One region of the Leisingera sp. SA215 genome, then DNA from elsewhere that is predicted to be linked to it. Evidence: riboswitches for the same ligand, from Rfam matches in the RefSeq annotation. Region 1 holds a riboswitch; each other region holds the start of a gene.
The links. A riboswitch is a leader RNA that binds a small molecule or an ion and turns the genes downstream of it on or off. The one in region 1 is predicted to bind cobalamin.

Region 1 (7,647 bases):
AAAATTCCCACTGCGCCCAGATGTTTGCAACGCGGCGCGGTACGAGTGCGGGACGGTTTCCGGACAGATCCCCGCCGGATTGGATGTAATTATCATACTCAGGCGAAATCAGCGCGCCGTTCACATCGATGCGGAAGACCGGCGAGATATCCAAGCCCGTGGCAAATTCGATGCCCTTGCTGCTTTGCTGGCCGATCTGGCGGACAATCGACGGATCAGCGGGATCTCTGGCCAACAGGTCGTTCTTGACAATATTGTAGGCAGATAGAGTTGCGTTCCCGCGTCCGTCCAGAAAGCTGAACTTGACTCCGATTTCCTGCTGGCGGGCCTTGGTCAATTCCAGTTGGCTCTGGCTCTCAGAGAGGGACAGCACGCTTCCGATGGGTTCCGCCGCGCGGGAGTATTGCGCATAGATCGCCATGTCCGGCAGAGGATTGTAAACCGTGCCGATCCGCCAGTTGAGCGAATTGAATTTCTTGGTAAACGCAGGATCTACCCGTCTAACGCGCAGATGGTCATAGCGCAGGCCGCCGACAATTGACCACTGATCATTTATCTCCAGGCGGCTGTCGGCAAACACTGCCTGCTGATCTGTCGTCAGGTCGGCTGTAGTCACCAGCGAATGCGGGCCAAAGCTGCCGGAAACAGGATGCTGATAGTCCACCACCGAACTGCCCGCGTATGGAGAGTTGTTAGTGTTTTTGTAGGTGATGCGATTCACCTCGGCCCCGACCGTGGTTGAGGTATTGATGCCCCCTAAGAGACTGTCAAAGGTCACCGCGGTGCGGTTACCGGCTTGTTCGAGATCGTGATTGACGGCGATGTACCATTTCCGTGCAACATCTCCGGTCCCAGGCTGGTACGTATAATCCTCGATATTGCGCCAGTCGCGCTTGCTGGTCAGATAGTAGCTGTTGCTGGACACAGTCAAATTTCTGGATGGCGTCCATTCTGCACGCAGTTGGGTATAGCGGTCCTTGAACCGGACCAGCGCATCCTCGGCGTTGTAGTTGCGTTCACGTACACCCTCGTCGATGCGGCCGTCTTTCAGCGGGGTGCCGAAATAAATGCTTGGCGTGTTGTCGCCATAGTCATGCGACAGCGACAGCGCCAAGGTATTGGTTGCCTGCCAGCGCAGTGCGGCCGAAACAGCCAGGCTGGAGGGATCGTCCCCGTCAACCCGTCCGTCCGAACGCGTGCGGCTGACATCGAAGCTGTAGGCCAGCCTGTCAGAAATCGGGCCCGCACTGCCTAACGCCAGCCCAAGCTGGCCATTTGTGCCAACGGTGGTGCGCAGTTCGTTGCGCGTGGTGTCAGTCAGCGGTTTTTTGGGAATGATATTGATTGCGCCCCCTACCCCGCCTTCGCCGTAAAGAACTGAAGCAGGACCGTTGAGCACCTCAATGCTGTCAACATTCCAAGTATCGAACGGAAAGGATATGGTGCCTGGAGCCGGGTACAGCCGGGTGCCATCATACAACCGGGTGACGGAACTGTGCCCGCTGAAGCCTCGCATGCTGAGCGTTGTTCCGCCATTGCTGGGGCGGCCATTGAAGCTGATTCCGGTTCCGTTTTGGACAATCGCCTGATTGACATCACGCTGACTGCGCTGGCGAATGGTGTCTTCGCTGATCACCTGCACGCTGGCCGGGGTTTCCCGGGAACTCAGCCCTAGGCGGCTGCCCGCATTTGACGGCAATTCGAGGTCAAGGCCCGGTTCCAAAAATTGCTTCTTGACCGAGATGGGTTCCAGTTGAACAGGTTCCTGCTCCAATTCCTGCGCTGCCGCAGGAATTGGAGCACTGACAAGCATGGCAGAGGCAGCAAACGTCAGGAAGCATGATGGCCTGGAAAAACCGAGAGACAAGGTGACCGGCATCACGCAGAGCGCGGCAGGTTTAAAATCAGGAGTACGCACAATTAGGCTCCAGCGTTGTTACACCGTCACCGTAAAAACGACACTCCCGTTTCCCGGATGCAGGAACCGAAAGTTTGTCTCACCAGGACACCCCGCCCGACGCATTCACACGTGACAATATCTGACGGCAGGTCTCCTGGCTCACGGATCAGCGCCAATTGCCGCCTTCCCGGGCGAGCCTGCCCAGTGGCTGTTGGCATTGGCTTTCCGCCTACAGTTGCGGGGACAGCCGCAGAGTGAGGCTGTCAACAGCCCGAACTGCGTTCCCATTTAATTCCCAATTGGAAACCGTCGCAGGGTGCGTATGAATAGACCTATGACATGTCAATGATTTTTTTCAATTCAAAGCAAACCGGCTGATCATACGGAAGGCAATGCTTGGGCTCCGGGGAATTTGCCATGCTCTTTATAGTTGCAGGCCTCTTGGCGTCTCATCACAGTCAAATGGTGCGCAATATGTCTGCGGAAGGGATGGTTTTGTTCTTGACCATCTTGGCAGAACTGTGTCCTTTACCGCCCGATGGTTCCCGGCAAAAGCGAAGCTTGGGGATAATAGGGAATGCGGTGAGGTGTAGCCAACAGGCGCCAATGCCGCGACTGCCCCCGCAACTGTAAGCGGAGAGCGACCCGTCAAACCACTGGAGCCTGCGGCTCCGGGAAGGGACGGCAAGCTGCGACCCGCGAGTCAGGAGACCTGCCATCACAAACTGTAAACTGGCGGGCGGGGTGCCCGAGGAGGACTGATGACCAGATTGTTCGGCCCCGCGGGCCAGTGTGTCTGGCTGTGTTGTGCCCGGGAGGCCGCCCTAGGGAAGGTGCAGGAACCAAATCGGGGCGGTTGCGGCCGATGACGCTTGCTTCTAGTTGCGAAGAAGCGCGCGAGCACGGAAACAGCACCGGTGCCAGATCCAGCGCGGCGCGAGCCGTTCTCTATCTGGTTTCTGCCCAATACGTCAGCCAGGCGCGGTTTGGCGCTCTGGCTTGCGGTCTGCTGGAGCATGCGCCCTGCAGGGCCGAGGTCATCCGGCTGGAAGCCAAGGGTCCGGGGCTGTGGGAGGCGCTTGACACCCTGTGCAATGCCGGCGCACAGCATATTGAGCTGTACCCAATTGGGCTGCCCTTTTCCCAAAGCCTTGAACGCTGGCTGCCCAAGGCCGCCGGGGCATGGCTGGCGCGCCGTGACGGCGACCTGCCCGAATTGTTCTTCGCTGCGCCGGTTCAGGGGGATGCAGCCCTTTTGCAGCGGGCCGCGCAGCCGGATGTCCAGTTGACCCCAATTGCTGTTTGCCCGTCGGGCGAAAAGGGGAAAGGCTGGGACAAGCCGCCCAGTTTCCGGCACCATCTGCTGGTTTGCACTGGGCCGCGCTGCCACTTGCAGGATGCGCCCTCGCTTGTCGGAATGCTGAAGCTGGAGGTGGCCCGCGCCGGGCTTTCCGCAGAATGCTTAGTCACATCGACCGGGTGCCAGTTTCCCTGTAACCGCGGGCCGTCGCTTATCCATTACCCTGAGGGGCATTGGTATCAGCTGCCGAACGTGGACGCAGTCCGCGATTTTGTCAGCCGCGCACTGGTGGCTGGCGAGATCCTGCACGAACATCACTTTTTCACTTCGGGAGACTGATTTGCGACAATTCTTGTTGCCTCTCGCCGCCGCTGTTCTGGGGCAGTTGGGCGTGGTTCATGCTGCCCCTGTCGAGATTGCCAGCTGTTACGGCAGCTTTAGTTATGACACGGCGCCGGCTCGGGCTGTCACGCTGAATCAACAAGCCACGGAAATCATGCTGGCGCTTGGCTTGGAGGACCGCTTGGCGGGCACCGCCTACTTGGATGACAGGATGCCGCTGCAATGGCAGAGCGCCTATCAGCGTATCCCGGTGCTGGCAGAAAAATACCCGGCCCGTGAAGTTGTCCTCGCATCAGAGCCTGACTTCCTGTTTGCTGGGTTTGCCTCTGCATTTGACAAAAGCAACCTTGGCAGTGCAGCCGAGTGGCAGGCGCTGGGAATCGGAACCTATCTTTCTGACGCCGCCTGCAGCCTGCATCATCCCGGAGATGTGCCGCTGACCGTGCAGCCGTTGCTGACGGATATCGAAACGATCGGCAGGCTCTTTCGGGTGGAAGACCGGGCAAAGGCACTGCTTGCGAACCTGTCTGCCCGCCTCGAAGCAGTGGCGGACGCGGGGAGTGACCGCGACATGACTGCCTTTTTCTACAGCAACGGCAAAACGTCTCCCTACACCATCGGATGTTGCGGCAGCCCTGCATTGCTGGCCAGAAGTGCTGGTCTCTCCAGCATTACAGAGGACATCAACGGTGCCTGGGCAGAGGTTGGCTGGGAGACTGTCATGGCCCGGAACCCGGACGTTATTGTCCTGATTGATGCCACCTGGTCCAGCGCCGCCGAGAAGCGCGCCCACATGGAGGCGGATCCGGTTCTGTCGCAGCTGGATGCCGTCAGAAACGGGCGCTTTGCCACCGTCAGCTTCTCCAACACGGTGCTTGGAGCAAGATTCCTGGAAGGTGTCGAACGGCTGAATGCCGAGTTGGAAGCGTTGGATTGATGCAACCGTCTTCTTCTGCGGCTTTGAGTTTAGGTGTTGCGTTGTTGTTTCTGTCGATGCTTGCCGGGATCCTGTGGGGCACAGCCGAGTTGAGCTGGGCCGAACGGCTGCATGTTTTGACCCGGTCTGACGATGCGCCCCGCGGGGTGTCGCTGATCATCTGGCAATGGCGGGTACCGCGTGTGCTGGCGGTGGCGCTGATTGGAGCGATGCTTGCGCTGGCCGGAGTGCTGATGCAGTCAACCCTGCGCAATCCGATGGCCGACCCCTATATCATGGGGTTGTCGTCGGGGGCCTCTGCTGCTGCAGTCGCCGCGTTGATCTGGCTGCCGGAAGGGGTGGTGCAGATGATAGGTGTTCCGGTGATTTCCTTTCTTGGCGCCGGGGTTGCCTTTGCCATGACCTTGCTGCTGTCGGTCCGGCGGGGGCATAGCTTGGACCCCAATATTGTCATATTGGCAGGTGTTGCGATTTCGCTGATGTTTCAGTCAGTGACCTCCTTTTTTCTGTACATCGGCGACCCGCACGCAAGCCGCAGTGCGTTGGGGTGGCTGATGGGCTCAGCCGCAGGCGCAGACTGGGCGGACATTCCGGTGCTGGTCGCCGGGTTTGGCCTGATCGCAGTCCCGGCTTTCCGTTACGCCCCGTCCCTGGATGCCATGCTGCTGGGAGATCAAAGGGCGCTGGCTCTTGGTGTCAGGGTGGACCGGCTGCGCGTGCTGGTGTTTACGGGAACTGTTCTGTTGACAGGACTGGCGGTTTCGGTTGCCGGAATTGTCGGATTTGTCGGGCTGATCCTGCCCCATTTGGCGCGCCTCCTGGCAGGGGCGCGGCATCGGGTTCTGTTGCCCCTGGCCACGGTGCTGGGAGCGTTGACGCTGGTCATCGTCGATCTTTTGTGCCGAACACTTCTGGCTCCGGAAGAATTGCCGCTGGGGGTGCTGATGGCCCTGTTCGCAGCGCCGCCCTTTATCCTGATTCTGAGGAGGGCGCGCCGTGCGGTCTGACACGTTCTTGCAGTTAGACCGGGTTTCGGTTGCCGGAGGGGATACGACAATCGTCCATGACGCCTCCCTCGCGGTGGTGAAGGGCGAATTTCATGGCCTTCTGGGAGCGAACGGTGCAGGAAAGACTTCTCTTCTGCGTCTGCTCTATTTCGACGCCCGACCCAGCGCGGGACGCATTCGTCTGATGGGGCGGCAGCAGGACAATTGGCCGCGATTGGACTGGGCACAGATGGTGGGAGTGTTGGTGCAGGGAGGGGGGCTTCTCAACGGGCTGCGCCTGCGCGACATCGTGGAAATCGGACTAAACAGCAGCCGCAACGGCCGCCACCGGATCGGCGAAGCGCTGGAAATCGCCGGATTATCAGATATTGCAAACCGCCCGGCAGAGCATTTGTCAGGCGGCGAGCTGCAACGGGCCTTCATGGCCCAGTTGCTTGCCCGCGACCCGGAGCTCTATGTACTTGACGAGCCGACCAACCATCTGGACCTGCATTATCAGCTTATCTTGCTGGACGAGGTGAAGCGCCGGGGCAAGACAGTTCTGGCCTCTTTGCACGATCTTTCCATTGCGGCCCGCTATTGCGACCGTGTGAGCGTCATGGATCAGGGCCGGATTGTTGCACAGGGCAAGACAGAGAGCATTTTGACGCCTGACCGGTTGGCACAGACCTACCGCATCGCCGCGCACATGGATCAGGGCGTATTGCGGGTGCAGGGCCCTTTGGTTTGAAACGGGTTCCTTAACGGCTGGGCATTGTCAATTTTGCCCGGCACAAAGCGCAGCCGCCCCTATGCATTCAACCCGATGGTTTTCAGCATCAAACCCAGCCCATTCGGAGACGGGACACCTGCGATGACGTGCGGTTCATCCGGTTTGAAGCAAACCATATAATCCCGCTCAGCCTGGGGTAAGCGCTGGTGCGGCTGCTTCCACTGCCGGAGGCAGAGGTGAAGGACAACCTTGCAGGAAACTCTCACCAAACTGCGCCGCCGCGGCAGGCACAACCTAGCAGCGCCGCGCTCTGGCCGCGCGCACCGGACGCCCCCGCCAATTCCTGCGGTTTGCCTGCGGCCTGGCCAGCGTGTACCGCTTGCACGCGGCGCTGCAGCACGGCAAACCAGCCCCCGGACAAAGCTATACCGCCGCTTGTTGAAGCCAATCATGACCATCCGCGCCCGGACTGCCCTTGCCGCCCTATTTCTGACCACTTCGTTCGCCGCAGCGCAGGAAACACTTGCAGTACCGGTGCCGCAGCTTACCACCGGGGTCCGCGCAGCAGAAAGTTCAATTCGTCCTCCATCCGGGGATAGCGAAAGCCGTTTCTTCTGAACTGTCGGCGGCCGCAACGCTCCACCCGCAAACGACACCGCAAGTCTTCACGCCTCAGGAGAACGTCAAGGCCGGGGCCGGTGCTGAAGACAGCCTCGCTCAGGCCGCGCTGCTCAGCCGCCCGGAAGAACGGGCTGGGTTGGCCAGCCGGGCGTCCGGCAAGGCGCTGAAGTTTCTGCGTGATGGCGGCCCCTCCATCTGGGCAATCGCGGCACTTTCGGCAATCACCCTGGCGCTTATCGGCGCCAGGTCGCACGGAAAGGCCGGCATGGCGGTGGCAATTCCGGCATCCGCCGCACTCACTTGGTTCGAGGCGGTGATCGGCCGCATCCGCCGCGACATCTAGGACAGTGCCACCCGCCTGTTCGTCGCTGCCTCCCCTGCAGAAATAAATCTGGCCGCCGAGTGAGCCGATGGAATTCACCCAAATCACGAAACCGCGCCGCCGGCCCAGTCTCACGCCGATGATCGACGTGGTGTTCCTGCTGTTGATCATTTTCCTGATGACTTCCCACCTGGCTCTGCCCGAACCGTTCGAGGTGTCTCCGCCCGAAGCCAGGCTGGAAACAGAGACAGAGGCAGAAGATGTGCTGTATATCGATGCTGCGGGGCTGATGCATTTCGACGGTGCCGAGGGTGAGGCCGCGGTCGCCCGGCTGGCTGCCGCCGGCACCGCCGCCGCCGTGGTTCAGCTGCGGGCGGACGCCAGGCTTGAAGCCGCGCTGCTGACGCGCATCCTGCGCCAGCTTGCGGCCTCAGGGTTCAACCGGGCCGAACTGGCGGTGCGCCCGAAATGAAATGTACTGCCGAACTGACCCTCTTTTTCGGCGC
Region 2 (7,647 bases), on a different contig from region 1:
GGCGCTGCATGGCATTGGAAATTGCCGCGGCCATCTGCGGCACTCACCGCCTGTTGACTGCGGTCCAGCCGGGTCCGATGATCAACGTCATGCCATTTCCCGGGCACGATCCGCCGTTTGTCACTTTCGGATAGGAATTTGTCCCGTATGCACATGGATCGGTTGCCAGCCAAGGTGTAGCTGGCGTGAAGGAACTTAAATTCGGAGCAACGAAATGACCTATCAGGCGCCGGTTCGCGATATCATGTTCAACATCGAGCATCTGTCTGACTGGCCCGGGGTCTCATCGCTGGCGGCGTATTCCGGGGTTGAAACCGGCGATGTCCAGGCCGCGCTGGAAGGGTTCGGGCGCTTCTGTTCGGAGGTTATTGCCCCGCTTTCTGCCCCGGGCGACGCAACCGGCGCCCGGTTCGACGGTGAAAAGGTGGTGATGCCCGAGCCATATCTGCAGGCTTATGCGCAATACGCCGGGATGGGCTGGCAAAGCCTGCCGCACCCGGAGGAGTTCGGCGGGATGGGGCTGCCGCGGGCTGCCGGAGCCGCCGCAACGGAGATTTTGAACGCAGCGGATATGAGCTTCGGCCTGTGCCCGCTGTTGACCGACGGGGCGGTTGAGGCGCTGCTGCTTACCGGGTCCGGCGCGCAGAAACAGCGATACCTCGAGCCGATGATTTCCGGCCGATGGTCCGGCACTATGAACCTGACGGAACCTCAGGCCGGCAGCGATCTGGGGCGGGTGCGATGTAAGGCGGAACCCGGTGCGGATGGTGCCTATTCGATCAGCGGAACAAAGATCTTCATCACCTATGGCGCGCACAGCCTGACCGAAAACATCGTCCATCTGGTCCTGGCAAGAACCCCTGGCGCCCCGGCTGGCCCAAAGGGGCTGAGCCTGTTCATCGTGCCCAAATTCCTGGTCCAGGAAGACGGATCGCTTGGCCGCCGCAACACCGTTCAATGTGTCAGCATTGAGCACAAGCTGGGCGTCAGGGCGAGCCCGACCGCGGTTCTGGAATTCCAAGGCGCCACCGGCTTTCTGGTGGGGGAGGAGAACCGGGGCCTTGAATATATGTTCGTGATGATGCGGGCTGCGCGGTTTTCAGTCGGCGTGCAGGGGGTTGCCGTATCCGAACGCGCGTATCAGCACGCCTTGCGTTACGCCCAGGAGCGGGTGCAGAGCCGCCCGGTTGATGGCAGCTCCAAAGAGGCCGTGCCGATCCTTCAGCACCCGGATGTGCGGCGGTTGCTGCTGCGGATGCGGGCCTTGGTCGAAGGCGGGCGGGCTTTGGCGATGGCCACCGCAGGATGGCTTGATCTGGCCCAGCACGCCGAGGCCGGAACGGCCCGCGAGGCGGCGGAGATGGCCGAATTCCTCGTTCCGCTGGTCAAGGGGTGCTGCACGGAACGGTCCGTGGAGGTCGCCTCAATGGGCCTGCAGGTTCACGGCGGCATGGGTTTCATCGAGGAAACCGGGGTGGCGCAGTTTTACCGGGATGCCAGGATCCTGCCGATCTACGAAGGCACGACGGCGATCCAGGCCAATGATCTGCTGGGCCGCAAAGTGCTGCGGGACGGCGGCAAGACCGCCCGCCGCTTTGCCGGAATGGTCTCAGCGGCTGAGGCGGAGCTGCGCAAGGGCAGCGCAAAGGCACAGCTGGTTGCGGACCGGCTGCGGCAGGCGCGCCGCGCCTTTGAGGCCAGCCTTGCCTGGCTTCTGAAGACCGCGCCCGACCATCCGAATGCGGCATATGCCGGCAGTGTTCCCTTTCTGATGCTGGCAGGCAATCTTGCCGCGGGCTGGCAGCTGGGCAGGTCTGTCCTGGCTGCCGAAGCCAAGCTGGAACAGGGTGAAGATACAGCCTTCATGACGCAGAAAATCGCCACCGCAGTGTTTTACGCGCAGCATGTTCTTGTGGAATGCGGAACGGAAAGCGCCCGGGTCATCGACGGCAGCGAAAGCCTGTTCGATGCAGGGTTTGAAAACTGAACAACGGAAATTCATGGCACGGATCGGTGCCGGACAATAAGGAAAAGGTCGGAACAATGCCGCAAGAAGCCAGTTCGCACTCCTACGAAAAGCTCGCCCTTGAACAAAGGGACAATGGCGTCTGCATTGTTACGCTCAACCGGCCGTCCAAGCGCAATGCGCTGGATGCCGCCACGATCGAAGAGCTGATCCGCTTTTTCAGCGCTGCGCGCGGCAATGGCGTCAAGGCCGTGGTGCTGGCAGGCGCAGGCGACCATTTCTGCGCCGGCCTTGATCTGGTGGAGCATTGGAAGGAAGACCGCAGCCCGGATGACTTCATGCATGTCTGCCTGCGCTGGCACGAAGCCTTCAACAAGATGGAGTACGGCGGGGTCCCGATCATCGCCGCGCTTCAGGGGGCCGTTGTCGGCGGCGGGCTGGAACTGGCCAGCGCAGCCCATGTCCGGGTGATGGATCAGACCACTTATTTCGCGCTTCCCGAAGGCCAGCGCGGCATCTTCACCGGCGGCGGCGCCACCATCCGGGTTTCCGACATGATCGGCAAATACCGGATGATTGACATGATCCTGACAGGCCGGGTGTATCAGGGGCAGGAAGCCGTCGATCTGGGGCTGGCGCAATATATCACCGAAGGGTCCAGTTTCGAAAAGGCGGTCGAGCTTGCCGACAAGGTCGCGCAGAACCTGCCGCTGACCAATTATGCCATCTGTTCGGCGATCAGCCATTTGAACAACATGTCGGGCATGGATGCGGCCTATGCCGAGGCTGTCGTGGCTGGTGTTGTCAACACCCAGCCAGCGGCGCGCGAACGGCTGGAGGCCTTTGCCAACAAAACCGCAGCCCGCGTGCGGCCCAACAGCTAAGCCGCGCAAACCAGCCGTCAGGCCGTGGCTTGGGGCCTGGCCTGATGCTGCTGGACAGTGGCGGGCAGGGGGGAGGCAGAACCTGCGTTTGCTGCGGGTAATTGCCACCCATTTGCGGCATTCGGCTGGAATTCCCGGGCAATGCCGCAACTTTAGGGGCAAGGCGCCCTGCGGCCGGGCAGCTTGGCTTGGTGTCTCATGCCGGGCGACATCTTGACATAACCGGATTTGTGGTTATTTTAGCGTCATGACGATATCAAGCCACAACGCCCGCGCCCTTGCTGCCCTTGGCCACGATGCCCGTTTGGCCATCTTCCGCCTGCTGGTGAAAGCCGGGGAGGACGGGTTGCGGGTCGGCGAGATCGCCGGGCATCTGGGCTTGGCGCCCTCCACCCTGGCGCATCATCTGTCGGCACTGGTGGATGCCGGGCTGGTCGTGCAGGAAAAGCGCGGCCGTGAAGTGTTCAACCGGGTCGATTACCCCGTCATCCAGGGCGTGGTGAATTTCCTGACATCCGAATGCTGCACAGGTGTGACCCTGACTGTCAGAGAGGAGAGCGCATGAGGCGGAAAGCCGTCCACTTCGACTTGAAACAACTATAAATCTGGTGATATGGAAATGACAAACGTAACCAACCTTCCTCCGAGACCAGGCGCATCCGTCTGGCGGTTCTTGCAAGAGCAGCGGGTCTGGCTGGCCTCTGCCGCAATCCTGCTGCTGCTGGTCATTTTCGATCCGGCACAATCTGCAGAAAGTGCTGTCTTTGCCGGAGCTGCGCTGGCGCATACGGCCCCCTATCTTCTGTTCTCCATTGCCGTCGCGGCCTGGGCCGGCGCCACTGGCGCGGACAATCTGGTTGCAAAGGCTTTCACCGGTAAACCGCTTCTGATGATTGCGCTTGGCGCCCTGGCGGGCGGGCTGTCGCCGTTCTGCTCTTGCGGAGTGATCCCGCTCATCGCAGCACTGCTGGCTATGGGGGTGCCGTTGTCCGCCGTCATGGCCTTCTGGCTGGCGTCGCCGATCATGGATCCCTCGATGTTCTTTCTGACTGCCGGCGTTCTGGGCATTGAATTCGCGGTGGCCAAGACTGGCGCCGCGGTTGGCCTTGGCCTTTTTGGCGGCTTGGTTGTCCATTTGCTGAACCAGGGCGGCGCCTTGCAGGACGCGTTGCGCGACGGTGTCGGAAACGGCGGCTGCGGCGGGGCGAAAATGCGCGCGCCCAAGCCGGTGGTCTGGCGCTTCTGGAGCGAGGCAGAGCGCCGGGCGAAATTTGCCGGAACCGCCTGGACCACGACGCTGTTCCTGGCCAAGTGGCTGCTGCTGGCCTTCATTCTGGAAAGCCTGATGCTGGCCTGGATCCCGGCCGAGACCGTGACCTCCGCCCTAGGCGGTGAGGGGGTGCTGCCGATCATCACAGCAACACTGGTTGGTGTCCCTGCCTATCTGAACGGCTATGCGGCGCTGCCGTTGGTCGGCGGGCTGATCGAGCAGGGCATGGCACCGGGGGCGGGCCTCGCCTTTCTGGTGGCCGGGGGTGTGACCTCGATCCCCGCGGCTATGGCCGTCTGGGCGCTGGCCCGTCCGCAGGTCTTTGCGCTGTACCTCGGCTTATCGCTCACCGGCGCCTTTTCCGCGGGGCTGCTGTTCCAGCTTTGGCACGCGGTCTGATCCGATCCGGGGCCCGGGCCCGCTCGGGTCCGGGCGGCCGGGCTGAAACCGGAGGCAGAGCGGCGGCGCGCGGGTCGGGGAATTCCGGCCGCAGCGAAACTTTTCCTTGCCGCAACGGAGGTGATGCGCTACCCGCGCCTGACCGGTCCCGAAAGGGCTAAGAGGGAATCCGCGGTGCCTGCCGGCACCAAACGGAACTGCCCCCGCAACTGTAGGCGGCGAGAGCTGTGCCATGGCGTCACTGGGCCGGAATGGTCCGGGAAGACGGCACAGTCATTGACCCGCCAGTCAGGAGACCTGCCGGTGATAACCGAAACACACCGGGCGGGGTTGTCCGGGGAGGTTGCCGGTAGGATGCGCCGCCGCTTTCCGGTGCCGCAAGCGGGGGCCAGGCCCTCAGCCTTACCGGTCAATGCCCTTTCACCCGTTCTCCGGTCCTTGACACTAGGAGATCGAAAATCATGTTTCTGCGTTCCGGTCTGATCGGCCTGTCCTTCATCCTTGCGGCACATAGTGCTGCTGCCGGTGAATCCTTTCCGCTCACAATTGAAAACTGCGGCCAGTCGGTCACTTTCGAGGCGCCGGCGGCGTCTGCGGTGACGGTTGGCCAGGCGGCGACCGAAGTGCTTTATGCGCTGGGGCTGGGCGGCAAGGTGCTGGGCACCTCGGTCTGGTTCAACGACGTCCTGCCGGAATACGCTGAGCTGAACGACAAGATCGAGCGGCTGGCCGACAATGATCCCAGCTTTGAAAGCGTGGTGGCCAAACGTCCCGGCCTGGTGGCGGCGCAGTATGAATGGCATGTCGGCCCCGAAGGCGTCGTGGCTCAGCGTGAGCAGTTCCATGATCTGGGCATTCCGACCTATGTGATGCCCGCCGATTGCGCCGGCAAGGACAACACCACCGGCGGCGACGGCACCCGCACCCGGATGTTCACCACCGGCAGCCTGTATCGGGGCATCGAGGAGCTGGCGGCAATCTTCGGCGAAGCAGATAAGGGCGCCGCGCTGGTTGCCGATTACAAGGCCCGCGAGGCCGCGGCGGTTGCCAAGGCGCAGGAGGTTGCGCTGGAAGACGCCTCCGCATTGTTCTGGTTCTCCTCGCCGGAAATGGAAAGCGATCCCTTTGTCGCCGGTCAGAAAGGCGCGCCGGGTTACATGATGCAGCAGCTTGGCCTGCGCAACGTCATCGAAACCGACGAGGAATGGCCGACCGTCGGCTGGGAAACCATCGCCAAGGCCAACCCCACGGTGATCGTCATCGCGCGCATGGACCGCCGCCGCTTTGCCGCGGACGACTACGAGAAAAAGCTGGAGTTCCTGCGCCAGGACCCGGTGGCGAGCCAGATGGATGCGGTCAGGAATAACCGCATTGTGGTGATGGACGCCCAGGGGATGGATGCCACCATCCGCGCCATTCCGGCGCTGGAAGATCTGGCTGCCGAACTCAGCGTGATCGGCAGCAACCAGTGAGCGCAGCCGCCGCAATCACATGGCAGGGCCTCAAGGGGGCCTGCCTGGCCTTGCCTGTACTGATTGCGGCGGTCCTGGCTGGCGCAATGATCGGGGAAACCCCGCTTGCGCCGGACCTGGTGCTGTCTGTTCTGGCCAACAAGCTGGCCGGTGCAGGCCTGCCTGTGGACCCGGTGGACCAGGGCATCATCTGGAGCTACCGGCTGCCGCGGGCACTGGTGGCGGGGGCCTGCGGCGCGGCGCTGGCGGTGGCGGGCGTGGTGCTGCAGGCGCTGCTGCGCAATGCGCTGGCGGATCCTTACATACTTGGCATTTCGGCCGGCGCCTCGACCGGGGCGGTGGCTGTCACCATCGCAGGGCTGGGCGGCGGCGCGCTGTCGCTGTCCTTTGGCGCCTTCAACGGGGCGCTGCTGGCGTTTGGCTTCGTGGCCATTCTGGCCCGGGCCGCCGGGGCAGGCGGCAGCCGGGCGGCGGCGGCGCAGATCGTGCTGGCAGGCATCGCCGGATCGCAGCTGTTCAACGCGCTGACCGCCTTTATCATCGCCAAATCCGCCAATGCGGATCAGGCCCGCGGCATCATGTTCTGGCTGATGGGAAATATGAGCGGGGTGCGCTGGCCGGATGTGTGGCTGGCGGTGCCGCTGGCATTGGCCGGCTGGGTCATCTGCCGGTTTCACGCGCGGGCGCTGGATGCCTTCACCTTTGGCACCGACTCCGCGGCGTCGCTGGGCATCCCGGTGCGGCGGGTGCAGGTCATTTTGATCTGTGCCACCGCGCTGACCACTGCCGTGATGGTGTCGATTGTCGGGTCCATCGGTTTTGTCGGCCTGGTCATTCCCCATGCGGCGCGGTTCCTGGTCGGGCCCGGCCACCGCAGGCTGATGCCTGCCGCAGCGCTGACCGGGGCGGTGTTCCTGATCGGCGCCGACATCGTGTCCCGCATTATCATCCCCGGTCAGGTGCTGCCCATCGGGGTGGTCACGGCGCTGATCGGCGCACCGTCTTTTGCGGTGATCCTGGTGCGCGGAAGAAGGGCTGCGCGATGAAGATCGAAGCCCGCAGCCTGTCTTATTCCATCCGCGGCAGGCCGCTGCTGTCAGATGTCTCATTGGTGGTGGAGCCGGGAGAGACGCTGGCGCTGGTCGGCCCGAACGGGTCCGGGAAATCCACTCTGATGCGGCTTCTGGCGGGACTGGTGCGCCCCTCGCAGGGGGCGGTTCTGCTGGCAGAGAAACCCTTGGCGCAGCTGACGCGCAGAGAGGTTGCCCAGCGGACCGCGATTGTTGAACAGCAGGCCGACACCGCGGAGCGCATCACCGCGCGCTCGGTGGTGGAACTGGGGCGGACACCCTGGCTGTCAGCCTTGAGACCCTGGAGCGGCGAAGACAGCCTGCATGTGGATAACGCGCTGAAGACAGTGGAAATGGAAGCTTTTGCCAGCCGCGAATGGACCACCTTGTCCGGCGGCGAGCGGCAGCGGCTGCACATCGCCCGCGCGCTTGCGCAGCGGCCCGGGCTGCTGCTGCTGGACGAGCCGACAAACCATCTGGATATTCACCATCAGCTGTCGATCCTGAACTGCATCCGGAACCTGAAGGTGACCACCGTGGTGGCGCTGCACGATCTGAACCAAGCGCTGACATGCGACCGGGTGGC
Region 3 (7,647 bases), on a different contig from region 1:
GGAAACCAACAGCCCGGAGGAGAACGCAGACCAGCTCCGCCGCTTCCTGGGTCTGACCGAGGAGAAAGCCATGCAGATTGCCGGTGCCCGCTACCTGTTTGCAGATTGAGCCGAGCAGCACCCCGGCGGGCGGGCACGCAGAAAGGCCCAAAGTGCGGGACAGGCCGGAGATGCACCGGACCCGCGCAGCGGCAGGCGGCAGCAGGTCTTCGCCGCCGCCCTGACATCGGGGGTTAGCGTCAGTCTTCCAGCGCTTTGATCATGTCCACCCGTGTTGCATGGCGGCCGCCCTCAAAGCTCGCGTTCAGGAATGCATCCACAATGTCCAGCGCCAGGCCTTCGCCCACGACACGCGCGCCGATGGACAGCATGTTGGCGTCGTTATGGGCGCGGATCATGCCGGCCGAAAACGTATCGGCGCAGACACCGCAACGGATGCCTTTGACCTTGTTCGCGGCCATCATAATTCCCTGGCCGGTGCCGCACAGAACAATACCCAGCAGGCACTCGCCAGAGGCGACAAGCCGCGCCGCGGCTGCGCCGTGCTCAGGATAATGCGTGCTTTCCGGTGTCTGCGGCCCGATGTCGGCCACCTCCCAGCCCTGCGCCTCGATATGTGCAGCGACAGCTTTACGCAGCTCAATGGCGGCATGGTCGCTGGAAAGGGCAATCCGGTTGCTGGATGTCATGGTTTGGTCGTCCTGTGTCAAAAGGAAGTTTGCGGCATGGCGGCCTTGGATCAAGTCACAGGCGCGCCGTCAATCACTTTATCCCCAGCTTTGGCACGGGAAGCCCCGCTCAGCCGGCTAAACCGCTCTGCTTCCCCGCAAAATCCGCCAGGTGTTCAGCGATCCAGTCGAAGGCGTTGTAGCGCAAATCTGAAGGGAGCCGCATTTCCCCTTTCCCCGGACACAGTAATCCTACAGCCTTTGCGATTGGTATGCCGGAAGCGGTGAAACGATTCAGCACCGCAGCGCGGACCTGAACCACGGCGGCTCGGCGATTGAAGTTGCGGGCCATGAGACGCAGCCCGAGACCCTTCACACAGTTCATGCGCGACGACGGCACCGTGATCCAGCCCTTTTGGCGCTCGCTCTACCGCCACGCCCGCCCCGGTATCCTCGGCGCTGAAGGCCATCAGATCAACGAAGCCCATGTGCACAAGCTGGCCATGGAAGCCTGATCGGGCCGAACAGGCAAAAGGGCGCGCGCCAGTCCCGGCGCGCGCCCTTGTTCTTTAGATATCGACCTCGACCCGGCCAATCGGGTTGGAGCAGCAGGCCAGGATGTAACCTGCCTCCACGTCTTCCTCCGAGATGCCGCCGTTGTGCACCATATGCACTTCGCCCGCGGTCTTCTTGACCTTGCAGGTGCCGCAGATGCCAAAGGTGCAGCCCGACGGGATGTTGAGCCCCGAAGCCTTGGCCACCGCCAGCACCGTATCTGTTTCGGTGCAGGCCGCCATAACACCGGAGGCCGCAAAGCTGATCTCTGCCGCTGCGGTCTCTTCCGGCACCACGTCGTCGATCTCGGGCGCATCGGCTGCAGTCTCAACCGGGGCACCAAAGCTTTCCTGGTTGTAGTTCTCCATGTCGAAGCCCAGGCCGTTGAGCATGTCGCGCACCGCCTGCATGAACGGATCCGGCCCGCAGCAGTAGACTTCGCGCTCCAGATAGTCGCCGGCAATCAGGCCCAGCATGATCTGGTTCAGCTGTCCGCGGTAGCCGGTCCAGACCTGATAGGGATCGTCCTCTTCCACCACAAAGTTCAGCTTGAGGCCGGGCACCCGTGCCGCCATGCCTTCCAGCTGGCGCCGCGCGATGATCTCGCTCGGGCGCTTGGCGCAGTTGATAAAGCTGATGTCGGGCGACTGGCCGCGGTCGAACAGATACTGGGTCATCGACAGGCTTGGCGTGATGCCGGAGCCTGCGGAGATGAACAGGAACTTGCCGTTCGGGCGCTTGGGCAGGGTGAACAGCCCCGCAGGCCCCGAGGCTTTCAGCATCCTGCCGGGGCGCAGGTTGTCCAGCATCCAACGGGTGCCGATGCTGTCCGCTTGCGCCTTCACCGTCACCGAGATCGACAGCGGCCGCGACGGCGAGGAACTGATCGTGTAGGTGCGCCAGACGGTCCCGCCCGGCACCGGCAGTTCCAGCGTCAGGAACTGGCCCGGCTGGTATTTGAACCACGCGCCGGAAGGCGCGCGGAAGCTGAAGGTGGCGGTGTTCGGCGCTTCCGGCACAACAGAGACGCATTCCAGCATCTCGTCGTCCTTCCACGCCAGGGTTTCGTCCAGCGACTCGAAATTAGCCTGCAGTCCCATGGGCTTACTCCGCCGCGATCAGGTGGCGGCCGGTCAGGGCGCGGGTCAGGTGCTCAGCATACCAGTTGGAGAACTGAATGACGCCGCTTTCCTGCACTTCGGAATAGGGTCCGGGCTGGTAGGCGGGCGAGTTGATGCCGCGCTGGTTGTCCTCGACCACAATGCGGTCCTCATCGTTGGTGGCCATCCAGACTTCTGTCAGGCGCTTGATGTCATAGTCCTGGCCCTCAACCGCGTCCTTGTGCACCAGCCACTTGGTGGTCACTTCGGTCTCGGTCGCGCTGATCGGGTTCACCCGGAAGACAAGGGAATGATCCGGCAGGAAGTGGTTCCAGGTGGTTGGGTAGTGGAACTTCAGCAGCGTGCCGGCATCGGCAAAGGGCACCCGTCCCAGCGGTTTGGCGACCGCAGCCTTGCCATCCATGGTATAGCTCTCGGCGCCCTCGTTCAGCGGCATTCGCGCCAGCCGGTGCTGTCCGCGCGCATCCATCCGGAATTGCGCCGGGCAGCCTGCGGCTTCGATCCGGTCGAAATGCTTCTGCAGGTGCGGCGGGGTTTCACCGCCTTCCACCCCGGTGACCGAAGGATCTTCCGGGAAGGTCCGGCACAGTGACGGGTGGTTGCCGCCGCAGTGATAGCACTCGCGGTTGTTCTCCCAGACCAGCTTCCAGTTGCCGTTCTCGATGATCGAGCTTTCATAGGCAATCTTGGCATTGCCCAGATCATGCGGCTCCAAGTAGGGGCGGGCGGCCTCGGCGAACGCATCGAAATCCGGCGCCTCATCGGCCAGGCAGATATAGATCAGACCGGCCAGATCCCGGCAATGCACCGGCTTCAGCCCATGTTTGGAGGCATCGAAATCCGGCCCCATGTCGCGCGCCCACAACAGCGAGCCGTCCAGCTCGTAGGTCCACTGGTGGTAGGGGCAGACCAGCTTGGGCGAATTGCCCTTCTTGGCCTTGCACACAACCGAACCGCGATGGCGGCAGGCATTGTGGAAGGCACGCACTTCGCCATCGGTGCCGCGCACGATGATGACGTTATAAGCCCCCACCTGATGGGTCACATAGTTGCCCGGCTTCGGCACTTCGCAGGCGGGAATGGCAAACAGCCACTCGCGGTAGAAGATCTGCCGCAAGTCCAGATCCAGAACGCCTGGATCGGTATAGAACGCCTGTTCCAGAGAGTAGTTTTTCTGCCGGGCCATCAGCTTGGCCAGAATCTCGCTATCGTGAAGCATCTGCTTCTCTCCTTTGCCGCAACCCCGCGGCGGGTTGGCTGGGTGCGGGCAGGTGAAGAGAGATTGCAGGCCACGCGCCCGCAACCGCCCCGCCGCCGCCCGCGGTTGACGTTTTTCAGGGCAAGGCTGGTTTCCGGACTGTCCCGGGGCCTTTAGGCGGCGGGGCCTGGCACCTTCCCGAGGCACCTGCCTCAGTGGTCATTGCCATGCCTTGCCCGGGGTCACCGTTGCGGGGGCAGTGCCGGGGTTTCACCAGCTTCCCAATTCTCCGCCCCGAAGGACGGCACCTTGCTATCCGCGGTATTGCCCTAAAAATTTCCCGCCATGGGAAACAAAACCGACCCGGCGAAACCAGAATGAGACATGCAGGTTCATTACCGGCCACCAGACGAACCTGCCCAATGCCGCAAAATGCGCTCTGCATGCAAAAAGCGGCAAAAACCCTACCTGTCAGCAGCTGATTCAGGCCGTTTCCGGCGAATCTGCACAGCGCTCTCCGCCAGGCTCCGCCGCACCTGAAAAAGGCCGCGTTTCCGCGGCCCTGTCTTACTTCGATTTCCAGCTGTCCAGCCAGCGCCGGAACCGCCCCTTGCGCTCGGCGATTGCATCGCCCGCCGCATATAGGCTGTCCTCGACCTCCTCCAGCATCGGGTCTATGCGGGCTTGGCGGAAGCGGCGCCAGCGCACATAGATGGCCCAGAACAGCGCCGCCAGCAGCACCAGCACAATGATCGAGAACCAGTTGGCCGGCTTGTCCTCCGGCCCCGCCACCGGGTTAATCGTCACGGCGTTGGGAAAAACCGACAGGAACTCGTTGCGCCAGCCGTAATGCATCACCGCCACCCATTCCGGGTTCGCCTTGGTCGAGATGCTGTCATTGGCATCGGTATACAGGTTCGCGGTGTCGAACTTGAAATAGGGCGGCCAGTTCCAGCCGGTATCCTCATTTCGGTAGACCATGTTGCGGCCGTTGGGGCGCACCGCCTGGATGAACTGCACATCGCGGTTGATCAACTCGGCGGACTGGCCGTCCGGCTTGGACCAGAAGAGTTTGGTCCAGTCGTTCAGCTCCTGCCGCTCCTCATAGGTGTTGACGATGCGCACCACATCGTACTGCGGCAGCGTGTAATGCAGAAAGGCGCCGAACAGCACCCAGATGGTGATCAGAAAAGCCCATTTGATGAAACGCATCTGCTGCACCTCACATGAAGTTGATGACATAGACCAGAAGCGCGATCGCCCCTAGCGGAATGATATAAACCAGCAGGATCAGCTTGCGCCGGAACGAGCGGTCATATTGTTTCAGCCCCCGCTGGATGAAGGCGCTGCGGTCGCCGGTCAACCCCTTCTCTTTCCAGCGGCGCTTGAGCTTCGCCCGCCGCACTTCGCGCGAATAAAGCGAGACCGCGCCGTAAGCCACGGTCAGCCCCGCCAGCAGGATCAGGATCAGGCGGATAAACCCGAACATCTCTATCGCCCCCTCACCCGGTTCACCGCGCCCCAGGGGCCGACCCGCTCGACCATCCCTTTGCGCCGCACCCGCGGCAGCGCAGGTGTGTGCCCGTCCATATCCGGCTCATGCCCGAACAGTGCGGCGCGCGCTCCGGCCTTGTCCACCGCGTACTCCCGCGCCAGGAACTCCGCTGCATAGGCCTTTTTCGTCTCCGGCCAGCCCCGGTACTGATGGTAAAACAGCTCCTTGTGGCAGATGAACATCTGGCGGAAATCATGCGGGCACAGCTCCGCCAGCAGCATGTTCACGAGATCGCGGCAGGGCGTATCCGATGCCCGCAGGGAATAGAAATAGGCCGGATGGTCCGAGGTGATCTTCGGCCACTTACCACCGCCCTCCGCCCAGCGCACCAGCGCCGCCAGCCCCTCGAACTCCGCCGGCAGTTCCTCCGCATGCCGCGCCGCCATCCGCCGCAGGTCCGCGCGCGACAGGCCCGACAGATCCCTGCCCTTGCCCGTCAGCACGCTCACTGCCAGAAACCCCATCTTCTGCCGCAGGATCGCCGCACCATCGACGCCGCGCGCCCGGATCACCGGCTCGGCCAGTTGGTTCAGCTCCAGGAACCGGGCAATCGCATTGCGCTCATCCAGCCCGAACACGTGGCGCAGCGGTACGCCTTCGGGCTTGGCGCCGCTGGCAATCACTGCCGGATGCTCAACGTCCTGGAACACATAAAGCCCGCCGAAATGCGCGGTCCAGAAGTTCGACTGCTCAAAGACCTCATGCTCCAGATGCACCGGATTGCGGGTCACATCGCCGGTCTGTTCCGCCGTCGCAATCATCTCCCCGATCAGCGCATCGTCAAACCAGGCATCCTCCGCGGTTTTGAAACGCTCCACCAGCTCCACCAGACGGTCCGCATGGCGCAGCGTGCCGCGGGTGGTATCCGCATCGATCCGAACCCGCCGGATGTCGAACAGCTTGGCGGGGCTGGAGACCTCGTACACCGAGTTCACCAGTTCACCGGCGACTGCATCGGTCGCGGTCAGCGCAAACAGCTGGCGTTCGTTGACCTCGATAAACCGGCGCAGAATGTCCCGGCTGGTGGAGAATTTCACGTGAAGCAACGGGCAGCGCTTCTGCTCGGTCGACAGCAGTATGAACTGCCGGTTCACCCCCGCATGGTTCAGATAGTGATCATCCCCCAGCTCGTCGCCCACTTCGGGAGAGTAGCCCGAGATATCGACGTGGAAATCCGTGAGGGAGGTGGTCTTGCCCGTCAGATGCGTCAGCGCGCGGTTATACCGCTCCACCAGCGCCGGCGAGGCCACATGGAAGAGATTGCCGAACATCAGGCCATGCTGGATGAGGCGTTTCATGTGTCTCTCCTTTCCGCATCGCGGCTTCACCGGGGAATACCGCCTTATAAGGTCACGCATTTTCTCTAATCAGCTTCTTCAATTCTTCAATTTGGAAGGGTGGCTGCCTTTTATGCAGCATCGCATGACAATTAGGGCAAACGGGCCTGAGGTCCGTTACAGGGTTAATTTCGTAAGTCTTTTTGCGAGCTGACACTGGTACCAAGTGATGCACATGGATAAACTCCCTCCCAATTTCACCAAAAGTTGCCTGAAAATCAAAATTACAGACTGAGCAAACGTATCCGTACTTTGCCAAACATGCGGCTCTAGCCTGAGCGTTACGCTCATATTTCGTCTGCAGAACATCCAGTCGAGCCCCCTCGAGAAACTGCGTGTTTGCTAGATTCTTTGCCGCATCTGGTGCCGTAACTTCCCGGACCAAGGCATAATATTCACTGCCTTCCTGAATCAGTTTCCTTTCTTCAGACGGCTCTTCACAACGAAGAATTTTGGGAGTGTCTTTTTCGGTACCTGGGACCGCGATCTGACGAAACGTCAACAACCTATAGTTTTCTTCTAGAACCAGTTCCAAATGACGGAGTGTTTGCGCATATCCGGCCGCCCTTTTTTTCCCCGGTTGCGGTATAGACCAGCTCTCAGAAAACACACGCTGCACTCCATCTTTGTCAAAGTGCTGCCAGGCTCCGATAATCACAAACCGCTCTTCGTGGTTCACAAAAGACCAGCTCCAGTTCCAATTGTCGCACGTCGCTCCGAGAGCTTGGACAAACTTCTTCCTGCTCACCCCTGCCCCTCCAGATACCGCCGCTTGGCCTCTTCCTGGCGGCCAAAGTCTCGCACCATGTTCTCAATCGCCACCTCATCCGACTTGTCGGCATAGCGGAACTCAGAGTCGGCGTAGCGGTTGATCTCCTGGATCACCATATCGACCGTGATCGGCACCCGCAGCTCCGCAATCATCGCCGATTTGGTCTCGTAGTCCTTGAACAGGAACAGCTCCGGGTTCTCCATCCATTCATCCGGCAGCTCGAAATCCATCGCGCGGACCTTGACCGCGTCGGTGATGTTCTTGATGGCACGGCCCGTAAACCGCTCGTCCGCCCGCTGGATCGCCTTCAGGTAGGTGCCCAACTTGGCCAGATCATCCAGCTCCCCGAGCTGATCCTGCACCCGGCCAAAGACCTCTACCAGCCCCGGCTCCTGAGGGCGATTATAAGCCTCGAACGAGCGCGCGACGGCCTGTTTGATC
Region 4 (7,647 bases), on a different contig from region 1:
GACCCATCACCTCTCCCTTCCCATCTGTGCTGCCCGGCCTGGTTCGACGCTGGCAGCTTCTTTCTGAGCTGTGCAAGTTTCACCGGATTTGGCCGCGCCCCGGCATAGCGATGCACAAGACAGTCCAGCATTTTCTCTTCTTGGCCCCGGCCGCACCGGGTCCGGACTGGCTGGCGGAACCGGCGAAAGGGATGCCCCCGCCGGCGGGTCGAGGCACCGCAGCCCCAGTCGCGGCCCATGCCCAGAAACTGAACGGGAAACGCTGCAAGATGATCCGCCGCATCGCTCAGTGGAGTGCCCCTGAAGCCTCCGGCGAGGAAATCCGCAGGCTGCTCCTCAGCTGCAGCAAACAGCATTGGCGCTCGCGCTGTTTGCAATGCCGTTCCGCCCCTGACGGCGGCGGGTCAGCACCGCCGCAGCAGGTAGATGTCCATGATCCAGCCGTGCTCGGCCCGTGCCTTGGTGCGGGTTTCAATGATCTGGGCCGCAACCTCCGCCAGCGGGCCCGCTATGGAAATCTGGTTCTCCATGCCGGCATAGGCGGTCCAGAAGATCTCGATCCCCTGCGCCGCAATGGATTGAAACGAGCATTCCCCGTCCAGCATGATCACCAGCGTATCGGCACTGTCCGGCCAGCCGTTTTCCCGCAAGCGCCGCCCGGTGGTGATGGTGAACGGCGCGCCGATTTCATTGATCGGGATCGCGTGGGCCGCAGTCAGCGCCTGAACCGAGGTGATGCCAGGGATCACCGTCAGCTTGATCTCCGCCAGCGTCTTCAGCCGCTCGGCAATCCGCATGGTGCTGTCGTACAGCGACGGATCGCCCCAGACCAGAAACCCGGCCTTGCCGCCCGCGGGCAGGTTTCCGGTGATGTTCTGCCACCAGATTTCCGCGATGGCGTCGTGCCAGTCGTCCACCCGCTTGCGGTAGCTTTTGGTGGCCTCGTCGCGCACGGGCAGGGCGAATTCGACGATCTTCGGCCCATTGCCCTTGATCGCCCGGTCGCAGATCGCGCGCCTGAGGCCGGCCAGATCGTCCTTTCCCGCGCCCTTGTTGGGGATCAGGATCAGGTCCTGCGCGTTCAGCGCGTCGATTGCCTGCAGCGTCATGTGCTGCGGGTTGCCGGTGCCGATGCCGATCAGGCAAAGCTCAATCATGACGGGGCCTTTCACATGAAAACACGGCCCCCTATGGAGCCGTGCCGGAGTTCTTGCAAGCCTGCAGTTGCGGTCAGGAGCCGTCGCCGTCAGCGGGCGCGGTGGTTTTGGCTTCAACCGGTTCGCCTGCAACCAGCAGCCGGCTGTGGCTGTTGGTGTTCAGCGACACTTTCACCTCGGCGCCGTCCGGCAGCGACGGGATGTGCATCCAGCCGGCATAGAGGCGGGAGATTTTTTCGCCGTTCACATAGACATGCGCATGGCCTTCGCCGGGCACGTCAGCGGCAGAGGCGTGTTCAGGCGCAAAGCGGAAGTTCTGCGGTGTCGCCTGCAGGTTCCATCCGGCCATCGGGTCCTTGATCAGCCGGATCGCAACGCTGGGCGCGTCGCCGCCGGCGGGCAGGTCGACCGCAGCAGAATGATCATGGGCCATGGCTTCTGCCGCGGATTTGCCATGGTGGGCCGGGTCGCCGTGGTCATGACCGTCAAAGGTGACGCCATTGCCGGCGGCAATCACAAAACCGGCGCCGCCGCCGAAGATCAGGCCAATGGCAAAAAGAGCAAGGGAGCGGGGCATCGTGTTATCCTCGGAAAAAGACTGTCCCCGCCGGTTCTGGCCGGCGGGGGGCAGATCAGGCGGGATCAGGCTGCGGCGGCTGCGCGCTTGCCTTCAACCTGCCAGAAATAGCCGGCGAAGCTGCCCAATAGCACCCAGGCGGCCATGCCGATGCCAAAGGCACGGGCGGCAAACAGCGCGCCGATCTCGGTCGGCACCGGGCCCGAGAAGGTCTCCGGCTCAGGCGCGCCAACGATATGCGGACCCATCAGCAGCAGGGCTGCGATCAGGATGCTCACCAGGTTGCCGCCAAAGGCGATCAGCCACATGGCGACACCGGCCGCAGCCACTGTCACGGCCCACCAGATCTGGCGCACGCCGACGTCAGCGGCGGCGACACCCGGCACTTCCGGCGCCAGCGACAGGCCCGGTGCAAAGTGGAAGGTGATGAACCCCGCCAGACCCCACAACAGGCCGGTGCGCGCGTTGATCTCATGCCCCTGGCGCTCGGCCACAGACATCAGCGCCGCCATCACAAGCGCATAACCGGTATAGGTCAGCATGGTGAAGATAATGCTCAGGCCATCGCGCACCGGCTCGGCAAACAGGCCGGGCAGGGCAGGATGGGCGGTGACCGGGTCAGCGCCGAAATGCACCAGCGCGCCGCTCTCATACAGCTCGGCGTGGAGCAGCACGGGCTGCACGAAATAAAGCTGCAGCAGGGCGGTAATCAACCCTGCTGCAGCGCCAGCGAACAAGCCGCTGGTCAGAATGCGGCTGAACATGGCCTTAGTGGCAGGGGAAGCCGGTGGCGTGGCGCACGTCATGCGCGGCGTCATGCAGGGCAGATGCCTGAACATGGCCGGTCAGCGTGATGATCCCCAGCCCCAGAACCACGGCAAACAGAGCCGGAAGTACACTGGTGCCGGCAGCAGAAGCCTTAAGCGTATTGGTCGTCATTTGTAGTCCTCCCTACCGTCACACCCGACGGTATAAGTTGCGTCCGTTACACGGCCGGTCTCCTGACTCGCGGGTCGCTGCTGCCTTCCTCCTTCCCGGCGCCTTCACGCCAGTGGATATTGGAAGGCCGCTCGCCGCTCACAGTCGCGGGGGCGGTTGAGGCTTCGGTGCCGCGATTTGGTCCACCGTCCTCATTCCCGTTTCAGTCCCAGTGCTTAGGCACTATCAGACACCGTATCGGATTGTTCTGCCCTGCGGGGATGCGTCCGGTCAAGGAAGAATCCGCCAGGTTTGCGCTCTGCAGCGTCATGCGGGGCAAGTTTCACGGCACAGGTGAGCTGCCGCAGCTGCAGGCGGAAATTTCAAATTTTCCGGCCAAAATGCCGCGCCGGGTTGTTGCCGCCGCCCGCTGCAGGCGGGCTACTCCAAATCCGCCGGGATCCGGGCAATCGCCTTGAACCGCAATTTTCCCAGCGGCCGGGCATCGGCGAAATTGCCATCCCGGCTGCCCTCATACATCCGCAGGAAGGTCAGCACATCCGGCAGATCCTTCGCCGTGACCTTGCCGAACAGATAGGCGGTCTTGCCGCATTGGCGCACCGCCAGCGTCTGCGGCTGTTTGCAGCCGGACATGCAATCCACCTGCTGCAGCTGCGCCTTTACCCCCGATGCCTCCAGCGCGGCACGGACCTGCCCGAACAGGGCAGGGTCCGCGCCGCGGCAGGTGCGGCACAGGGTGACCGTGGGCAGACTCATGCGCCGGGCAGGTCCGGCTCCGCCAGCGGACCGTACAGGATCAGCACCGGCGCGGTGGTTTCCATCTCCCGCAGCAGGCGGGGCAACTCGCCTACGGTATGGCGGTGCAGCGACTGTTCCGGGGTTGAAACCCCCAGCGCCACCAGTGCGGGTGTGCTCTCCGGCAGGCCGGCCTCCATCAGCTTTTCAGACAGGCCCGCGAAGGTGCGCTTGCCCATGTAGACAACCGTTGTTGCCTCTGCGTCCGCCAGCGCCGCGATGTTCAGATTGTCCGGCAGGCCGCCGGTCACATCATGGCCGGTGATATATTGCAGCCGCCGCGCGGTCAGCCGCCGGGTCAGCGGAATATTCGCCGCCGCCGCTGCCGCCGAGGCCGCGGTCACGCCGGGCACGATCTCAAACTTGATGCCGGCGCTGCGCAGGGCTGTCATCTCTTCCTCAAGCCGCCCGAACACGCCTGAGTCGCCCGACTTCAGCCGCACCACATTAAGGCCGGAGGAGGCATAATCCACCAAGAGCCGGCTCACATGGTCCTGTTTGGGCGAGGGACGGCCCGCCCGCTTGCCGACGCCGACCAGATCGGCGTCCTCACGAGCGTGGTTCAGGATCGGCCCCGAGGACAGATCGTCAAACAGCACCGCATCCGCCGCCTCCAGCCGCTTGACGGCCTTGACCGTCAGCAGCTCCGGGTCGCCGGGGCCGGAGGACACAAAGCTGACAAAGCCGCTCATGCCTGCTCTCCGGTGATCAGGTGGAAAAACGTGCCGGTGACATGGCCCTTGACCGAGCCGGTCTCGGGCACCGGCCCGCCATCGGCGTCCATGACATTGGCCAAGGGCGCGTCGGGTTCTTCCAGAATGGTGGAGTAGTGGAACTCATGGCCGCGCAAAGCTGTGCCGGCCGCAAACCCCGGCATGTCCGCCTGCAGAATGGCGCGGCGGTAGCCGAGGTGGAACTTGCGCTTCTCATAGGAGGTCACCAGCCCCAGCAGCCCGGCCATCCGGTGCCGGTTGCCGTCCTTGTCGATCAGCGCTTCGCCCAGGGCCATGTAGCCGCCGCATTCGCCATGCACCGGTTTGGTCTCGGCATGTTTGCAAAGCCCGGCGCGGAAGCTCTCCGCCGCCGCCAGCGCGCCGCCATGCAGTTCCGGGTAGCCGCCGGGCAGCCAGACCAGGTCGGCATCCGCAGCAGGCGCTTCATCCGCCAGCGGGGAAAACGGCAGGATCTCTGCCCCCGCTGCGCGCCAGCCGGTCAGCAGATGCGGGTAGGTAAAGGAAAACGCCGCATCCCGCGCCAAGGCAATCCGCTGGGCCGGGGGCAAGGGCAGCTTAGCCGCCGCCGGGGCAGCCCCCGCCAGCGCGGCGGATTTGATCGCCTCCAGATCAACATTCTCGCGTAGAAAGGACGCGTAGCCGGCAATCGCCGCTTCCAGATCGGGATGCTCCACCGCCTGGATCAGGCCCAGATGCCGTTCCGGCAGGGTCAGGTCGCCGCGGCGGGGCAGAGAGCCCAGCACCTTGATCCCCGCCTTTTCCATCCCCAATCGGGTCAGCCGCTCATGCCGCGGGCTGGCCACCCGGTTCAGGATCACCCCGGCAAAGGGCACATCGCTGTCATAATTCTTGAACCCCAAGGCCGTGGCGGCCGCCGATTGCGCCTGACCGCCCACGTCAACCACCAGCACCACCGGCCAGCCCATGCGCTTGGCTGTTTCGGCAGAGGAGCCAAAGCCCGACTGCCCGCGCGTTGCCACACCGTCATACAGCCCCATCGAGCCTTCGCCGATGCAGATTTCCGCGCCTGCCGCCTGACCTGTGACCGCATCCAGCAGCTGTGCATCCATCGCCCAGGTGTCGAGGTTGAAACTCGGACGCCCTGCAGCGGCCAGGTGAAAGGCCGGGTCGATGTAGTCCGGGCCGCTCTTGTAGGGCTGCACCGCCAGCCCGTCCTCGGCCAGCGCCCGCAGAAGGCCCAGCATCACGGTGGTCTTGCCGGTGCCCGATGAGGGCGCCGAGATCATCAGTCCGGGAGGGTTCATATCAGTCATCAGCTCACTCTTCCCCTCAATCGTCCCCATGGCTCCAGCTCGACCACGGGCTGTCAGCGCTTTGCGGCCGGTAGCGGCGGTCGTACTCAGTCGAATAAAGGCAGCTTTCGTCAAAGCCTTCGCCCTTCAGCACCGGACCCACTAGGATCAGCGCGGTGCGGGAGATCTTCTCGTCCAGCGATGCCTTCAGGGTGTCCAGCGTCGCCCGGATGATCTGCTGATCCGGCCAGCTGGCACGGTAAACCACGGCGACCGGGCAGTCGGCTCCGTAATGCGGCGTCAGGCTGTCCACCACATGGTCCAGATTGCCGATCGACAGGTGGATCGCCAGCGTGGTGCCGGTTCTGGCGAAATTCTCCAGCGACTCCCCCGCAGGCATCGAAGACGCGCGCCCCGGCGTGCGGGTCAGCACCACCGATTGCCCCAGACCGGGCAGCGTCAGCTCGGTCCCCAGCGCCGCCGCAGCGGCGGCAAAGGACGGCACCCCGGGGGTGACGCTCACCGGGATCCCCTCGGCCTTCAGGCGGCGGATCTGCTCGCCCATCGCCGACCACACCGACAAATCGCCGGAATGCAGCCGCGCCACATCCTGGCCCGCCGCATGCGCGGCCTTGATCTCTGCCACGATGGCCTCAAGATCCATCGCCGCGGTGTTCACCACTTTGGCGTCCTCCGGGCAGTGGCTCAGGATTTCCTCCGGCACCAGCGAGCCCGCATAAAGGCACACCGGGCAGGCCGCGAGGATATCGCGCCCGCGCAAGGTCAGAAGGTCGGCAGCGCCCGGTCCGGCGCCAATGAAGTGAACGGTCATGGCTCAAGTCTTTCTGCTATGGCCGCGGTGGCAAGCCCATCCGCGGTGACAACTCTTGGGGCGAGAAGGCGCGCCCCGGCACCCGGTGCCCCGTGCCGCGCTCCGGCCAGCGCCGCGGCTTCCGCCAGCGACCCGGTGCCGAACCGCGCCTTGATCCGGGGCGAGCAGGTGAGGGTCTGCTCCCCGGCAATTTCCCGGTCCTGCAGCGCAATTACCGGCAGGCCGATGCTCTGCGCAAATTCCTGCATCGCGGGCGCTTCCGCTTTCTCCGCAATGGAGGCCAGCGCATCCACCTCAACCCCGGTCAGCGCCAGCGCCGCCCGCAAATCCGCTGCGGTGGCGGCGGTGCGAAATCCGATGCCTGCCACTTTCATCGGGTGACACTCCACTGAATGACGGGCCGGGCCCGCCGCCAGTCGCGCATCGAGCCAAGGGGGCCCGCTTCTGCGATCTCGGCCTTCAGCAGCTGGCCGCCGCGCCTCCCATGGGCCTGCATCAGCAGGGTCTCGGTCTCCAGCGTGACACCATTGGCAACCAGCCGCGTGCCTGCGGGCAGGATTTCCCACAGATGGTCCAGCAAATCCTGCGACCCGCCGCCGCCGATGAACACGCAATCCGGCAGGGGATGGCCCGCCAGCACGTCCGGCGCCTTGCCCGGAACCGCCGTCATCCGGTGATCCAGGCCAAACCCCGCCGCATTGGCACGGATGTTCTGCAACCGGCTTTCGCGCGGCTCGAATGCGATCGCCCTTGCGCCGGATGCCGCAAGGCACCATTCCACCGAAACCGAACCGGACCCGCCGCCGATATCCCACAGCAGCTCGCCTGCGCGCGGGGCCAGCGCCGACAGTGTCAGCGCCCGGATGGGCCGTTTGGTGATCTGCCCGTCGCTGGCAAACAGATCATCCGCCAGACCCGGGGCTTGCGGCAGGCCCCTGCTGCCCGCAGCCTCAACCGCCACCGCAACCGGCGCCTGAATGCCCTGGAGGGTAAACCCTTCGGCCGAGACAGAGCGCACCCGCTGGCGCGGCCCGCCGAGGCATTCCATTACAGTAAGCCGCGAGGGGCCGAACCCTTCAGCTGCCAGCCACTCCGCCAGCTCTGCCGGCGCCGCCCCGTCGCGCATTGTGCAGATGACGCGCGTCCCGTTGCCCAGAACGGGGCGCAGCCGCGCATAAGGCGCCGCATGCAGGCCAAGGCACAGCACTTCCTCCAGCTTCCAGGCCAGATGGTTCGCCGCCAGCGCAAAGGTGGAGGGCACCGGGTGCGAGACCCACTCTCCCGCCTCCAGATGCCGGGACAGCGACCCGCCGGCGCCGTGCCAGAACGGATCGCCAGAGGCCAGAACGGCGACGCGCCG

Region 2: it holds a riboswitch for cobalamin, as region 1 does, so the genes downstream of both, AC0KW6_RS18225 (ABC transporter substrate-binding protein) here and AC0KW6_RS19135 (TonB-dependent receptor) in region 1, are expected to answer to the same signal.
Region 3: it holds a riboswitch for cobalamin, as region 1 does, so the genes downstream of both, AC0KW6_RS13015 (aromatic ring-hydroxylating oxygenase subunit alpha) here and AC0KW6_RS19135 (TonB-dependent receptor) in region 1, are expected to answer to the same signal.
Region 4: it holds a riboswitch for cobalamin, as region 1 does, so the genes downstream of both, AC0KW6_RS17140 (CbtB domain-containing protein) here and AC0KW6_RS19135 (TonB-dependent receptor) in region 1, are expected to answer to the same signal.

Annotation. Positions count from the first base shown of each region.
Region 1 is NZ_JBVVXU010000024.1:57,238-64,884, reverse strand. Features, by position in the region: gene AC0KW6_RS19135 (TonB-dependent receptor) at 1-1,918, opposite strand, end outside; cobalamin riboswitch at 2,028-2,226, opposite strand; cobalamin riboswitch at 2,423-2,634, shown strand; gene AC0KW6_RS19130 ((2Fe-2S) ferredoxin domain-containing protein) at 2,766-3,539, shown strand; gene AC0KW6_RS19125 (ABC transporter substrate-binding protein) at 3,553-4,479, shown strand; gene AC0KW6_RS19120 (FecCD family ABC transporter permease) at 4,503-5,486, shown strand; gene AC0KW6_RS19115 (ABC transporter ATP-binding protein) at 5,476-6,216, shown strand; gene AC0KW6_RS19110 (hypothetical protein) at 6,649-6,816, shown strand; gene AC0KW6_RS19105 (hypothetical protein) at 6,956-7,162, shown strand; gene AC0KW6_RS19100 (ExbD/TolR family protein) at 7,230-7,613, shown strand.
Region 2 is NZ_JBVVXU010000022.1:11,719-19,365, forward strand. Features, by position in the region: gene AC0KW6_RS18205 (acyl-CoA dehydrogenase) at 215-1,987, shown strand; gene dmdD (methylthioacryloyl-CoA hydratase) at 2,044-2,850, shown strand; gene AC0KW6_RS18215 (ArsR/SmtB family transcription factor) at 3,098-3,415, shown strand; gene AC0KW6_RS18220 (permease) at 3,470-4,519, shown strand; cobalamin riboswitch at 4,646-4,838, shown strand; gene AC0KW6_RS18225 (ABC transporter substrate-binding protein) at 4,981-5,991, shown strand; gene AC0KW6_RS18230 (FecCD family ABC transporter permease) at 5,988-7,037, shown strand; partial or broken gene AC0KW6_RS18235 (ABC transporter ATP-binding protein) at 7,034-7,544, shown strand.
Region 3 is NZ_JBVVXU010000010.1:143,951-151,597, reverse strand. Features, by position in the region: gene AC0KW6_RS13040 (DUF5928 domain-containing protein) at 1-109, shown strand, start outside; gene rpiB (ribose 5-phosphate isomerase B) at 240-689, opposite strand; partial or broken gene AC0KW6_RS13030 (IS5/IS1182 family transposase) at 919-1,059, opposite strand; gene AC0KW6_RS13025 (hypothetical protein) at 1,019-1,183, shown strand; gene AC0KW6_RS13020 (FAD-binding oxidoreductase) at 1,238-2,323, opposite strand; gene AC0KW6_RS13015 (aromatic ring-hydroxylating oxygenase subunit alpha) at 2,328-3,563, opposite strand; cobalamin riboswitch at 3,671-3,869, opposite strand; gene AC0KW6_RS13010 (DUF1523 family protein) at 4,110-4,754, opposite strand; gene AC0KW6_RS13005 (hypothetical protein) at 4,765-5,031, opposite strand; gene AC0KW6_RS13000 (DUF6638 family protein) at 5,034-6,395, opposite strand; gene AC0KW6_RS12995 (HNH endonuclease) at 6,448-7,182, opposite strand; gene AC0KW6_RS12990 (AAA family ATPase) at 7,179-7,647, opposite strand, start outside.
Region 4 is NZ_JBVVXU010000019.1:46,507-54,153, forward strand. Features, by position in the region: gene AC0KW6_RS17120 (transposase) at 1-67, shown strand, start outside; gene cobF (precorrin-6A synthase (deacetylating)) at 405-1,157, opposite strand; gene AC0KW6_RS17130 (hypothetical protein) at 1,231-1,734, opposite strand; gene AC0KW6_RS17135 (CbtA family protein) at 1,800-2,498, opposite strand; gene AC0KW6_RS17140 (CbtB domain-containing protein) at 2,503-2,673, opposite strand; cobalamin riboswitch at 2,709-2,923, opposite strand; gene AC0KW6_RS17145 (DUF1636 family protein) at 3,094-3,429, opposite strand; gene cobA (uroporphyrinogen-III C-methyltransferase) at 3,426-4,160, opposite strand; gene AC0KW6_RS17155 (cobyrinate a,c-diamide synthase) at 4,157-5,476, opposite strand; gene cobM (precorrin-4 C(11)-methyltransferase) at 5,493-6,287, opposite strand; gene AC0KW6_RS17165 (cobalamin biosynthesis protein) at 6,284-6,661, opposite strand; gene cbiE (precorrin-6y C5,15-methyltransferase (decarboxylating) subunit CbiE) at 6,658-7,647, opposite strand, start outside.